One region of the Streptomyces sp. NPDC057010 genome, then DNA from elsewhere that is predicted to be linked to it. Evidence: riboswitches for the same ligand, from Rfam matches in the RefSeq annotation. Region 1 holds a riboswitch; the other holds the start of a gene.
The links. Region 1 has a riboswitch for thiamine pyrophosphate ahead of thiC (phosphomethylpyrimidine synthase ThiC). Riboswitches for the same ligand answer to the same signal wherever they lie in the genome.

Region 2: it holds a riboswitch for thiamine pyrophosphate, as region 1 does, so the genes downstream of both, thiO (glycine oxidase ThiO) here and thiC (phosphomethylpyrimidine synthase ThiC) in region 1, are expected to answer to the same signal.

The regions. Positions count from the first base shown of each region.
Region 1 covers NZ_JBHUSC010000002.1:269,747-276,657, forward strand. Annotated here, with positions in the region: gene ACFTXQ_RS03805 (DUF5326 family protein) at 1-31, shown strand, start outside; gene ACFTXQ_RS03810 (IclR family transcriptional regulator) at 323-1,060, shown strand; gene ACFTXQ_RS03815 (SsgA family sporulation/cell division regulator) at 1,158-1,607, shown strand; gene ACFTXQ_RS03820 (YibE/F family protein) at 1,775-3,172, opposite strand; TPP riboswitch at 3,245-3,388, shown strand; gene thiC (phosphomethylpyrimidine synthase ThiC) at 3,383-5,170, shown strand; gene ACFTXQ_RS03830 (hypothetical protein) at 5,288-6,103, opposite strand; gene ACFTXQ_RS03835 (metallophosphoesterase) at 6,253-6,911, opposite strand, start outside.
Region 2 covers NZ_JBHUSC010000040.1:8,890-15,800, reverse strand. Annotated here, with positions in the region: gene ACFTXQ_RS27005 (thiazole synthase) at 552-1,346, opposite strand; gene thiS (sulfur carrier protein ThiS) at 1,352-1,600, opposite strand; gene thiO (glycine oxidase ThiO) at 1,597-2,781, opposite strand; TPP riboswitch at 2,779-2,891, opposite strand; gene ACFTXQ_RS26990 (NAD(P)/FAD-dependent oxidoreductase) at 2,978-4,192, shown strand; gene ACFTXQ_RS26985 (Rv2175c family DNA-binding protein) at 4,404-4,769, shown strand; gene thiE (thiamine phosphate synthase) at 4,847-5,485, shown strand; gene metF (methylenetetrahydrofolate reductase [NAD(P)H]) at 5,596-6,510, shown strand; gene ACFTXQ_RS26970 (hypothetical protein) at 6,555-6,911, shown strand, end outside.

The sequences.
Region 1 (6,911 bases):
AGCTTCGAAGTCCTCCTCCGGTGAGTGGTAGAGGGTTCGGACCGGGTCGTTCCGCGATTGCGCCAGGCGAGGGAACATGAGGCGCGAAACCGCTCACAGCCCGGGAATCGGCGGATAGAGTGGCAATCTGTGCCGTTCCCTGGGCACCGAAAGTCGGTTTCGCGCCGCTCTGACCCGCGGTCACGCAAACCAGCCGCCAAGCACGACCCCCAGGAGCGACGGCATGTGCGGGGGCGGCCCCCGCAGGGCGGGCCACCCCAAGGCCTGCCGCCACGCCTGGGGGTGAGCTTTGTCTTCGGTTCACAACACCGGTGTGCCGACTCTGATCGGTTCGGTGCAGCGGGCGCTGAGGCTGCTCGAAGCCGTGGGGTCCCATAGCGAGGGAGCCCCGGCGAAACAGCTGGCACGAGAGGCCGGGCTCCCGCTTCCCACCGCGTACCACCTGCTGCGCACACTGACGCACGAGGGCTATCTGCGTCGGGAGAGTGGAGTGTTCGTGCTGGGCGACGCAGCCGGGCGGCTTGCCGGCGGAGGGCTCCAGCAGAAACGTCGCAGCATGATCCTCGACTCCCTCGCGCACTTCCGCGACGCGGTCGGGGCCCCCGTCTACTTCGCGGTCTACCGCGAGGGTGAGATCGAGGTCGTGGGCGTCTCGGACACCCCGGCCAACCCGGCCTGCGAGGAGTGGGCCGACTTCCGTGAGACCGGTCATGCACACGCCATCGGGCAGTGCCTGCTGGGCCAGCTCGACGAGAAGGCGCGCAGGGACCATTACGACCGTCATCCGGTCGAGGCCATCACCCCTTATACCGTGCGGGACATGCGCTCCCTGGAACAGCGGATCGGCTCCCTCGAGCGGATGCAGCCTGTAACCGAACGCCAGGAATATGCCCTTGGCACAGTCTGTGCCGCCATTCCCATCACCGCGGGCGATACCGCCGCAACCATGGCGATTTCTCTTCCCGCACACCAGGCGGATCGATTGCTGTATGTGGTCGATCGGCTACGGAGTGAAGTAGGCGCGCTGTTGAGCACCCTCTCCTTCTCTATCAGTATCTGAAAACTCACTCCTTGTGATCTGCTAGCGCTTCCACCACTCTTGTCAAGAGGGCCTTGGGGGATCATTCCTGGCCACTTCCAACACAGCGGGGTAGGCAATGCGCGAGTCGGTACAGGCAGAGGTCATGATGAGCTTCCTCGTTTCCGAGGAGCTCTCGTTCCGGATTCCGGTGGAACTCCGGTACGACGCTCGTGACCCCTACGCAGTTCGCCTGACCTTCCACCTTCCCGGAGATGCGCCCGTGACCTGGGCGTTCGGCCGGGAACTCCTCCTCGACGGCATCAACAAGCCGTGCGGTGACGGCGATGTGCACATCGCCCCGACCGATCCCGAGGAGCTGTCCGATGTCCACATCCGTCTCCAGGTCGGTGGCGACCGGGCCCTGTTCCGCGCCAGCGCGGCTCCGCTCGTCGCTTTCCTCGACCGGACCGACCGGCTCGTGCCGCTCGGCCAGGAGCGCAACCTCGGCGACTTCGAAGAGAACCTCGACGAGGCTCTCGGCAAGATCCTCGCCGAATCCCAGCAGAACGAACAGAACGCGGGCTGAACCACCACCGCACCACGGCACCACCACCGCACCGAGGCACTACCGCACCACGGACGACCGGCTCAGCGTGCCGACGCGCTGAGCGACACGTCCCGCCCCCTCACGGGCCGGCACCGCGCACGACCTGACCGGCAGCGCCCGCCGGCCCCACCCCTTCGGAACGCCATTCAGCGCTTGCGCCGCCGGCCCCGGCCGCCGCGGACCGGTCCCGAGGCCGGAACTGCGGCCGGGGATCCCGGCCGGTCTGCGGAGACGACCAGCGCGGCCAGTGCCGTCGTCACCGGAACCGAGGCCACCAGGCCGATCGAGCCCACGAGCGTCCGTACGATCTCCTCCGCCACCAGCTCGCTGTTGGCCACGGAACCCATACTGCTGTTCGCGATCGAGAACAGCAGGAGCAGAGGCAGTGCCGCGCCCGCGTAAGCCAGCACCAGCGTGTTGACCACCGACGCGATGTGGTCGCGGCCGATCCGGATGGCCGCCCTGTAGAGCGCCCGGGGCCCCATCGAGGGGTCGGCCTGATGGAGTTCCCAGACCGCTGACGTCTGGGTGACCGTCACATCGTCGAGCACGCCGAGCGATCCGATGATCACGCCCGCGAGCAGCAAACCGCTCATGTCGATGTCCGGGTAGAGCCCGTGGATCAGCCCGGTGTTGTCGTCGGTGTTGCCACTGAGGAACGCCCAGCCGATGAACAGCGAGCCCAGCAGCCCGATCAGCAGCAGCGAGACGAGCGTGCCGAGGACGGCGACCGAGGTGCGGGCGGTGAGCCCGTGGCACATGTACAGGGCGATGAGCATGATGGCGCTCGCCCCGACGACCGCCACGACGAGCGGGTTCGAACCCTGCAGGATGGCCGGGAGGATGAAGAGGGTCAGCACGCCGAAGCTGATGACCAGCGCGACCAGCGCGAACAGCCCCCGCATCCGGCCGACGACGACGACCGCGACCGCGAAGATGCCGGCCAGCAGCGCCATCGGGAACTTGCGGTTCACGTCGATCACCGAGTACTGGAGGTCGCGGGGGGCGTCCGGCGCGTACGCGACCACGACGCCCTGGCCCTTCGTCAACTGCCGTGGCGCGCCCGGCTGGACGATCTCCACGAACGTGCGGCCCTTGTCCGGGCCGGTGCCGACCTCGACAGTGGCCTTCTTGCACTCGCCGGTCTGCGCGGCCAGGGCCTCGCGCCCCTCGGGGGTGGACGTGTCGCCGGTGGGCGGAACCTGTGAGGCGTTCACCGATTTGCAGTCGACACGCTCCAGCGAGACGACCGTGCCCTGCTGTGTCTGCCGGTCGAAGCCGACCCCCGTCCGCTCGTGGGCGGGTGCGCCGCCCGGCCAGAGCACCGCCATGCCGATGAAGACGGCAGCGGCGAACGGGATCAGTACGGCCGCGATGACCTTGCGCAGGTGCTTCGAGACGGGGGCCGCCGGGCCGTGGCCATGGCTGTGACCGTGGCCGTGCCCATGACTGTGCCCGTGACTATGCCCTTGACCTGGGTGCTCGTGACCCGTGTGGCCGGTGTGGTCATTGGGCTCGTTGGGGGGCTGCGGCGAGGACGTCACCGGCAGATCATCGCAAGAGATGAGGGGGCCCACTGTTCAGCACGCCATAGATGACGCTAGCGTGGGGGCACCTTTGCACAACGCGGGAGCTCGGAGCACCGGGCTGAGAGGGCGCTGATCACCGTACGCACTAGTAATGCGTAAGGGAAGAGGCTGCGTCGACCGCCGAACCTGTTACCGGGTAATGCCGGCGTAGGGAGATCAGGTCTCATGACCATTCAGGACGCACGCACGCCTGCCGTCAGCCAGAACGCCGACGGCCAGACCGAGCGCCAGCCGGGCTGGCACAAGGGGTACGTGGCGGGCTCCCGCCCCGACATCCGGGTGCCGGTCCGCCAGGTCCACCTCACCAACGGCAAGGACGTCACGCTCTACGACACGTCCGGGCCGTACACCGACCCCCAGATCGAGACCGACGTCCGCCGTGGCCTCGCGCCGCTGCGCGAGAACTGGATCATCGGTCGCGGCGACACCGAGGAGTACGCGGGCCGTCCCGTGCGCCCCGAGGACGACGGGATCAAGCACACCTCGCCGCGCGGCGGGCTCAAGAACCTCGACGCGGTCTTCCCGGGCCGCCCGCGCCAGCCCCGCCGGGGCCGTGGCGGCGCCGCCGTCACGCAGCTCGCGTACGCCCGCCGCGGTGAGATCACCCCGGAGATGGAGTACGTCGCGATCCGCGAGAACGTCTCCCCCGAGGTCGTCCGCGAGGAGATCGCCGCAGGTCGCGCGGTGCTTCCCGCGAACGTGAACCACCCGGAGATCGAGCCGATGATCATCGGCAAGCGGTTCCTGGTGAAGGTCAACGCCAACATCGGCAACTCCGCGGTCACCTCCTCCATCGAGGAGGAGGTCGACAAGATGACCTGGGCGACCAAGTGGGGCGCCGACACGGTCATGGACCTCTCCACCGGCCGCAACATCCACACCACCCGCGAGTGGGTGCTGCGCAACTCCCCCGTCCCGATCGGCACCGTGCCGCTCTACCAGGCGCTGGAGAAGGTCGACGGCAAGGCCGAGGACCTGACCTGGGAGATCTACAAGGACACGGTCATCGAGCAGGCCGAGCAGGGCGTCGACTACATGACGGTCCACGCCGGCGTGCTGCTGCCGTACGTGCCGCTGACCGCCCGCCGCAAGACTGGCATCGTCTCGCGCGGCGGCTCGATCATGGCCGCGTGGTGCCTGGCGCACCACAAGGAGAACTTCCTCTACACGAACTTCGAGGAGCTCTGCGAGATCCTCGCGACGTACGACGTCACGTACTCGCTGGGTGACGGCCTGCGCCCCGGCTCCATCGCGGACGCCAACGACGCGGCGCAGTTCGCTGAGCTGAAGACGCTGGGCGAGCTGAACACGATCGCCAAGCGCCACAACGTCCAGACCATGATCGAGGGCCCGGGCCACGTCCCGATGCACAAGATCAAGGAGAACATCGACCTCCAGCAGGAGATCTGCGAGGAGGCGCCGTTCTACACGCTCGGCCCGCTGACCACGGACGTCGCGCCCGCGTACGACCACATCACCTCGGGCATCGGCGCCGCGATGATCGCCTGGTGGGGCACCGCGATGCTCTGCTACGTCACGCCCAAGGAGCACCTGGGCCTGCCCAACCGGGACGACGTCAAGACCGGCGTCATCACGTACAAGATCGCGGCACACGCCGCCGACCTGGCCAAGGGGCACCCCGGCGCCCAGGAGTGGGACGACGCGCTGTCGGACGCGCGGTTCGAGTTCCGCTGGGAGGACCAGTTCAACCTGGCCCTCGACCCGGACACGGCCCGTGAGTTCCACGACGAGACCCTTCCCGCCGAGCCGGCCAAGACCGCGCACTTCTGCTCCATGTGCGGTCCGAAGTTCTGCTCGATGAAGATCTCGCAGGACATCCGCCGCGAGCACGGCGGTGACCTGAAGGCGGAGGAGATCCAGGCGGGCATGGCGGAGAAGTCCGCCGAGTTCGCGGCCTCCGGCAACCGCGTCTACCTGCCGCTGGCCGACTGACGCACGGCCTCCCGCGCACGGGCCGGCCCGCGACACCGAGGGGGGAGTCGCGGGCCCGTCCGCTGTGCGGGACGGCGTGCGGGTCGTGCCCGGCGGTCGGGGGAGCGCCGCCGGACCTCAGTCCGGCCGGTGGTCCGGGCCGCCGAAGTCCGGGCTCGTGAAGTCCGGCGGGGTATAGCCGGGCCGGGGCCCCTCTGACGAGGACCCCGGGCTGGTGAAATCAGGCGCGGTGTAGCCCAGATGCGGCATCCGGCCCCCGCGTCCGCGCGGAGGCGGCAGGGCCGGGCCGGTGTTCGGCTCGGCCAGGGCGTCCCGCAGGAACGGCATGATCCCGCGCTCCAGCAGGGCGCGCCGCCAGGCCTCCCGGGCCTGCGCGACGTCGTCGGGTATCGCCTCGTACTCGTCCGCGGCCACCTCGGTCGCGCTGTTGCGTACGGCCGTCACCAGCAGCCCCACCACCGCGCAGAGCAGGGCGGCCGCGGTGAGTCCGCCGAAGAGCCAGCCCGCCGTCAGCATGGTGTCGGCGAAGGCCGGTTCGGGCTCGATCATCTTCAGGATGTAGCCCACCAGCAGGAAGATCAGCATGGCGGTGCCCGCCAGGACGGGCGCGAGGACCGCGACCACGGCGCTGACACCGGCGCCGGCGCTGCCCTGACCGCCGTCGCCCTCCTCGACCCCGGCTGCGGGTGTGGACAGGACCTCGTCGCGCCGCTCCTCGCGGAGCTTCACGTAGCGGTCGTACTCGGCGGCGGCCGCGGCCGTCAGCAGGGCGCTGGCGCCCAGGGCCATGGTGCGCAGTTGTTCGGTGTTCAGTCGTTCGCCGAGGGCGGCGAGTTCCGGCCGCTCGTGTGCGGTGCGCAGCGCCTCGTCGAGGAGCCGGTCGAACTCGGGTCGGTCTTCGGTCAGCAGGTGCGGAGCGCTGGTCATGTGCATCCCCCGATGCTCCGTACAAGCCGGTTTGCCCGCGTAGACCCGGGCGCCGGCACAAACGGAGGAGAGCCTGCTACGGATAGAGCGATGGTAGAGCGCCCACACCGCAGGTTGACAGGGGCTTTGCGGAAATACCCCCCTGGTGACAATCCTCAGTCGTTCAAGGGAAGTTGCACGACGAGCAGCTTGCCCGCCATCGTGACCCCGCCGTCCATCGCGATGGCGAGTCCGTCCGCGTACACGTGGGGGCCGTCCACGGCCTCCGGCCCGCGGGCCTCGTCGCCGTCCTCGGTGCCCACCTCGCCGAGCAGGTACGGGATGGGGCTGTGGCCGTGCACGACGCGGCTGCCGCCGTAGGTGCCGAGCAGTTCGCGTACGGCCTGCGGGCCGGTCTCCTCGTCGCGGAAGGCGAACCGCTTGGTGAACTTGCGGAAGAGGTCCCAGGTGATGTCGGCGTCGTTGCGGTTGAGCAGCTCGTGGATGGTGTCGTTGACGTCCTCGATGGAGTCGCCGTAGTCGAGGTAGGCCGTGGTGTCGGAGTGGAGCAGCAGGTGGCCCTCCTCCAGGACGGCCGCGTCCAGGCGCGACATCCACTGGAGGTGGACGTCCTGGAGCCGCTCCATGTCGGTGCGCTGGCCGCCGTTGAGGAGCCAGGCGGCCTGGAAGGTGGCGGTCCCGGCGCCGGAGGAGACGGGCGTGTCGCCGAAGCGCTTGGCGCCGATGAGGAGCAGCTCGTGGTTGCCCATGAGCGCCTTGCAGTAGCCGCCTGCGGCCGCTGCCTCGGCGGACAGCCGCATGACGAGGTCGATCA
Region 2 (6,911 bases), on a different contig from region 1:
CCGCCCCGCGAGGTGCTTGTCGCCGCTGTTTGGTGCGGGTTGGACCAGCCCCGGACGGGCGGCGGACGCTGAGACGTGAGGAGCGCGTAGCGATCTGACGCGCCCGCCGCTCCCGGGGTGGTTCTGGCGGGTGTTTGGTGTGGGTGGGCTGGGCTCGGGAGCGGGGGATTGGGTCTCTGGCGCTGCTCGTGTGGATGCGTGGGACCCGTGGACCGTTCTTTTGGGGGGTTCCCGTCGGTCTTCGTTTTTCCGTGGCGGGTCGGTCTGTCAAGGGTGGCCGTAGGCCATCGCGAAGCGACGCGACGACGAAGGAGGAGCGCCCTTGACAGGCCGGGCCGACGCGGAAGGACGATGAGACTGACGGGAAACCCCCAAACCCTCCCTGGTACCGGGTGATCGGGTCCCGAACTCCGCCGTCCCGACCTGCCGGTCGGCTTGGCTGAGCGCGATGCGGAGGTGACCGACCCCGCTCGGCAGGTGGGCAGCCGCCGCCCCGCCGAGGCGGTGAGACGGGGCGGGGGCCCCGCCCGTGCGGGAACCCGTACGCCCCCTCAGAACGCCGGTCGCTCCGGGTCCAGGGTCGCCCGGCCGTCCGTCGGGGACGAGGCGTGGGCGAAGCGGCGTTGGGGGATGCGGCCCGCGCGGTGGGCGAGGCGGCCCGCCGAGACGGCGTCGCGCATCGCCGCCGCCATCAGGACCGGCTCCTGGGCGCGGGTCACCGCCGAGGCCAGCATCACCGCCGCGCAGCCCAGTTCCATGGCCAGGGCGGCGTCCGAGGCCGTGCCGGCCCCCGCGTCGAGGATCACCGGGACCCCCGCCCGCTCCACGATCAGCTCGAAGTTGTGCGGGTTGCGGATGCCCATGCCGGAGCCGATCGGCGAGCCGAGCGGCATGATCGCCGCGCACCCGACGTCCTCCAGCTTGCGCGCGAGCACCGGGTCGTCGTTCGTGTACGGGAGGACCGTGAAGCCCTCGTCGACCAGGATCTCGGCGGCGTCCAGCAGCTCGACGCCGTCGGGCAGGAGGGTCCGCTCGTCGGCGACCACCTCCAGCTTGATCCAGTCGGTGCCGAGCGCCTCGCGGGCCAGCCGGGCCGTGAGCACGGCCTCGCCCGCCGTGAAGCAGCCCGCGGTGTTCGGGAGGACGGCGATGCCCAGCTTGGACAGGACCGACAGGACGGAGCCCTGGACCGTCGGGTCCAGGCGGCGCATCGCCACGGTGGTGAGCTCGGTGCCGGAGGTGACCAGGGCCCGTTCCAGGACGTCCAGGCTCGGCGCCCCGCCCGTGCCCATGATCAGCCGGGAGGAGAAGGTCCGGTCGCCGAGGGTGAAGAGGTCGTCTGCCATGCCGCTCAGCCTCCCTGGACCGCGGTCAGGATCTCGACCCGGTCGCCCTCGTCCACCGGCGTGGCCGGCCACTGCCTGCGCGGGACCACGGTCTCGTTGAGCGCCGCGGCCACGCCCGAGGGGGCCGTGGTCAGCGTGGCGACCACCGCGTCGAGCGTGGTGCCGTCCGCGACCTCGCGCGCCTCGCCGTTGACGGTGATGGAGACCGAGTCGGACGCGGACCCGGACCCGGACCCGGGAAAGAGGACAGTCATGCGAACGACTCCTGTCGTGCGGCGGAGAACCGGCGGGGGGTGAAGGGGCGCGCGACGTCCGGCAGTTCGCCGGTGGTCAGCAGCTCCGCCATGACCTCGCCCGTGAGCGGGGTCAGTAGCACCCCGTTGCGGTAGTGCCCGGTGGCCAGGTGCAGGCCCGGCAGGTCGGTCGGGCCCAGCAGGGGGGCGTTGTCGGGGGAGCCGGGCCGCAGTCCCGCCCGGGTTTCGGTGAGGGGGAGTTCGGTGATGCCGGGCACCAGCTCGTGGGCGTCGCGCAGGAGTTCGTAGACCCCGCCCGCGGTGACCGTGGTGTCCCAGCCGAGTTCCTCGCTGGTGGCGCCGATGACGAGTTCGCCGTTCTCGCGCGGCACCAGGTAGACGTGGCTGCCGCGCACGACCGCCCGTACCGTGCGGGACAGGAACGGCGCGTAGGCGGCGGGCACGGTGAGCCGCAGCACCTGTCCCTTGACGGGCCGTACGGGGGCCGTGACCTCCGGCGGTACGCCCGCCAGCCGGCCGCTGAGCGAGCCCGCCGCCAGGACCACCTGGTCGGCGCGCAGCTCCGTACCGTCGTCGAGGACCGCGCCGGCGGCCCGGTCGGCGGTGACGAGCAGCCGTTCCGCGGCCGCCCGGTGGAGGGTCACCCCGGCGCCCTCGCAGGCGGCCAGCAGGGCGGCCGCGAGCCGGCGGGGGTCGACCTGGTGGTCGCCGTCCACGCGCAGGCCGCCGCGGACGCCCGGGGCGAGCATCGGCTCCAGGCGGCGGCACTCGCGGCCGGTGAGCCACTCGGACTCCAGGCCGCAGCGGCGCTGCAGGGCGTGGAGCTCGCGCAGGTGGAGCCGGTCGTCGGCGTCGAGGGCGACGGCGAGGGTGCCGCAGGCGCGGTAGCCGATGTCCATGCCGCCGCTCGCGTCGGCGAGCTCGGCGGTGAACGCCGGGTAGCGCTCGGCGGAGGCGAGGCCGAGGCCCAGCAGGGACTCCTCGCCGTAGTGCAGTTCGGTGACGGGGGCGAGCATGCCGGCCGCGACCTGGGCGGCTCCGCCGCCGGGCGCCGGGTCGGCGAGTACGGTGCGCAGCCCCCGCCGCGTCGCCTGCCAGGCCGTGACCAGGCCGATGATGCCGCCCCCGATGACGAGGACGTCGGATCCGTTTCGTCCGGATCCCTTCTGGGATGAGTGCATGGGCGTCCAGCCCCTCCCTTCGCCGGCATGACCCGGATCAGGTTCGTACGGTCGGAGGCCGGCCAGCCTCCCTCTCAGCCCGGTGCGCCCGGACTCCCGCGATAGGTACGGTGGCCAGACTAACCCCGCCGCGGACGGCGGGTAAGGGGCACCTCTTCCTGACGGACCGTCAGATGATTAGGCTGTGCGGATGATCATGCATATGGAACAGACCGAGAACGGCGTGGTGATCGTCGGCGCCGGAATGGCCGGGGTGCAGACCGCGGTCGCCCTCCGGGAGCAGGGCTTCACCGGCCCCGTGACCCTCCTGGGCGCCGAGCCCCACCAGCCCTACGACCGGCCCCCGCTGTCCAAGGCGGTGCTGCTCGGCAAGGCCGAGGACTCCGCCTTCGACGTGGACTTCGAAGGGCTCGGCATCGAGCTCAGGCTCGGTACGGAGGTCACCGGCCTGCGGGCCGCCGACCGCGAGCTGGACACCGAGGCGGGCCCGGTCCCGTACGGGATCCTCGTCCTGGCGACCGGCGCCGAACCGCTCACCCTCCCCGGCACCGGCGGCGTTCCCGGCGTACACCTGCTGCGCACCCTGGACGACGCGGCGCGCCTGCGCCCGGTCCTCGCCGAGGCGCCCTCGACGGTGGTCGTCGGGGCGGGCTGGATCGGCGCCGAGTTCGCCACCGCCGCCCGCGAGGCCGGCTGCGCGGTGACCGTGGTCGAGGCCGCGGACCGGGTCCTGGCCGGGGTGATGCCCGCCGAGGTCGCCGAGTCCATGGCGGGCTGGTACGCGGAGTCCGGCGCCGAGCTGATCACCGGCGCCAAGGTCGCCGGGATCGAGGAGGGCCGGGTCCTGCTGGCCGACGGGCGCACCCTGCCCGCCGGCGCCGTGGTGGTCGGCATCGGTGCCCGCCCCGCCACCGGATGGCTGGCCGGGACCGGCGTGGAGCTCGGCCCCGACGGCGCGGTCGTCGCCGACGAGTACCTGCGCACCTCGCTGCCCGGGGTCTACGCGGTCGGCGACTGCGCCTCCTTCCCCTCCGGGCGGTACGGGAAGCGGCTGCTCGTGCACCACTGGGACAACGCGCTCCAGGGGCCCCGCGCGGTCGCCAGGAACATCCTGGCCGGAGAGCCGGTCCAGGTCTACGACCCGGTCCCGTACTTCTGGTCGGACCAGTTCGGGCGCTTCGTCCAGTACGCCGGCCACCACGCCGGCGCCGACACCATGCTCTGGCGCGGGGACCCGGCCGACCGCACCTGGTCGGTGTGCTGGCTGCGCGACGGCGCCCTGGTCGCGGTCCTGGCCGTGGGCCGCCCGCGCGACGTGGCGCAGGGCCGCAAGCTCATCGAGACGGGCGTGGCGGTGGACCCGTCGAAGGTCGCCGACCCGGCGGTCCCGCTGAAGTCGGCCGCGGCGTAGCGGCTCCGGACAGGGGGCGGGGTCGGGGGCCGCTGCGCGGAGCCGGTCCCCGCCCCGCCCCTTCTCCGTTTCCTGGGCTCTGCCCAGACCCGCGCCTCAAACGCCGGCGAGGCTGGATGCGGCTGAGCCCCAGGGCGGCCCCCGGCCCCCCGTGACCCGGACGGGGCGGCTCGGGTACCGGCGGCCGATCCGAGGTGGCAGGCTTGTGCCCGTGACCGAGATTGACGCAAAGATCGATGCCCTAGTCCCCTCCTGGCTGTACCTCCCCGACATCGCGGAGATGCTCGACATCGAGGTGACCCGGGTCCGCCAGATGGTCAAGGAAGGGCAGCTGATCGCCGTACGCAGGGGCGAGAACCGTTCCCTGCAGGTACCGGCCCCCTTCATCGACGGCGACAAGGTCGTCAAGGGACTCGTCGGTCTGCTGACCGTGCTGCGCGACGACGGCTTCTCCGACGAGGAGATCCTGGAGTGGCTCTTCACGGCGGACCCGACCCTGCCCGGCACCCCCGCCCAGGCGCTGAGCGAGAATCGCGGCACGGAGGTCAAGCGCCGCGCCCAGGCGCTCGCCCTCTGACCTGATCCGCATCCGCTCCACCGCGGTGTACGGGCCCCCGGGGTCCGTACACCGCCTCCATCACGGGGGGTACACCCATGCAGCAGCTGTCCGACGCCCGGCTCTACCTGTGCACGGACGCCCGTAAGAAGCAGGGTGACCTCTCCGAATTCCTCGACGCCGTCCTGGCCGGCGGAGTGGACATCGTCCAGCTCCGCGACAAGGGCATGGAGGCCGGCGAGGAGCTCGAACACCTCCAGGTCTTCGCCGAGGCCGCCCGCCGCCACGGCAAGCTCCTCGCCGTGAACGACCGCGCCGACGTCGCCCACGCCATCGGCTCCGACGTGCTGCACCTGGGCCAGGGCGACATCCCGGTCCCCGCCGCCCGCGCCATCCTCGGCGAGCGCGTGCTGATCGGCCGTTCCTGCCACGCGGAGGCCGAGGTCGACGCGGCCGTCGCCGAGCCCGGCGTGGACTACTTCTGCACCGGCCCCTGCTGGCCCACCCCCACCAAGCCCGGCCGCTACGCCCCCGGCCTCGGGCTGGTCCGGTACGCGGCCTCCCTGGAGCAGGACCGGCCCTGGTTCGCCATCGGCGGCATCGACGCCACGAATCTGGACGAGGTGCTGGACGCCGGAGCCACCCGCGTGGTGGTCGTCCGCGCCCTCACCGAGGCCACCGACCCCGGTGCGGCCGCCGCCGACCTGGCCAAGCGCGTCCGCGCCCGCCTCGCCTAGGACGGCGGGACGCGCCCGGACGGCGTTCGTCCGGGCGGCATCTGTCCAAAAACGTGTCCAAAAGATGGACGCCGCTTCGACGCCCGCCGACCCCCGTCTAACCTGCCCGTATGGCCCACGGCACCTCTTCCACCTGGTCGGACCGCGCACACACGGTCCGCGACCTCCTCGCGTCCGGGCGCTCGTACTCCTTCGAGTTCTGGGCCCCGAAGACCGAGAAGGGCGAGCGCAACCTCTGGAACGCGCTCCGCCGGATCGAAGCGGTGTCCCCGAGCTTCGTCTCCGTCACGTACGGGGCCGGCGGCTCCACCCGGGGCGGCACCGTCCGCGCCACCCAGCAGATCGCCGCGGACACCACGCTGACCCCCGTCGCGCACCTCACCGCCGTGGACCACTCGGTCGCCGAGCTGCGCAACGTCATCGGGCAGTTCGCCGACGCGGGCATCCGGAACATGCTCGTCCTGCGCGGAGACCCGCCGGGCGACCCCATGGGCGAGTGGATGGCGCACCCCGAGGGCGTGCACTACGCCGCGGACCTCGTCCGGCTCGTCAAGGAGTCCGGGGACTTCTGCGTGGGCGTCGCGGCCTTCCCCGAGATGCACCCGCGTTCGACGGACTGGGACACGGACATCCGGCACTTCGTGGACAAGTGCCGCGCCGGCGCCGACTACGCCATCACCCAGATGTTCTTCGATCCGGAGAATTATCTGCGGCTGCGCGACAGCGTCGAAAAGGCGGGCTGCGAGACCCCGATCATCCCCGAGGTCATGCCTGTTGTGGGCATCAAGCAGTTCGACCGGCTGCCCCAGCTCACCAACGCGGTCTTCCCCGCGGACGTGAAAGAACGCATGCTCGCGGTCAAGGACGACCCGGCCGCTGTACGCTCCATTGGCATCGAGTTCGCCACGGAGTTCTGCGCGCGGCTGCTGTCCGAGGGTGTCCCAGGGCTGCACTTCATCACGCTGAACAATTCCACGGCGACTCTCGAGATCTACGAGAACCTGGGCCTGCACCAGCGGGCCTGACCGGCCGTACCCTTGGGCGTCGGCCGTACCGAGAGGGGCCATGCATGGGTATGACGGTCCTCTACATCGCGTTCGGCTTCGTCGCGCTGTGGTTGCTTGCCGAGGTCCTGATGCAGTACAAGGCCCGGCTCCGCTGGCGCCTGCTCGCCTTCACCGGTTTCCTCGGCGTCGTCGCCGGGGTGGTCCTGCCGTCGGTGCCGGTCATCGGCGCCGGCGCGGCCGCGTTCGCCCTGGGCCAGACCCTGGTGACGCTCTCCTTCCGCAAGGGCTTTGTGGCCGGCTGGGCGCTGCGCCGCGGCGGCGAGCCCGTACGGCAGTCCCGGCGCCGCAGGTCGGGCGCTGCGCGCCCGGAGCCGGCGCTGGAGGTCACCGCGCTCGAGTACGAGCCGGAGTCCGCTGCC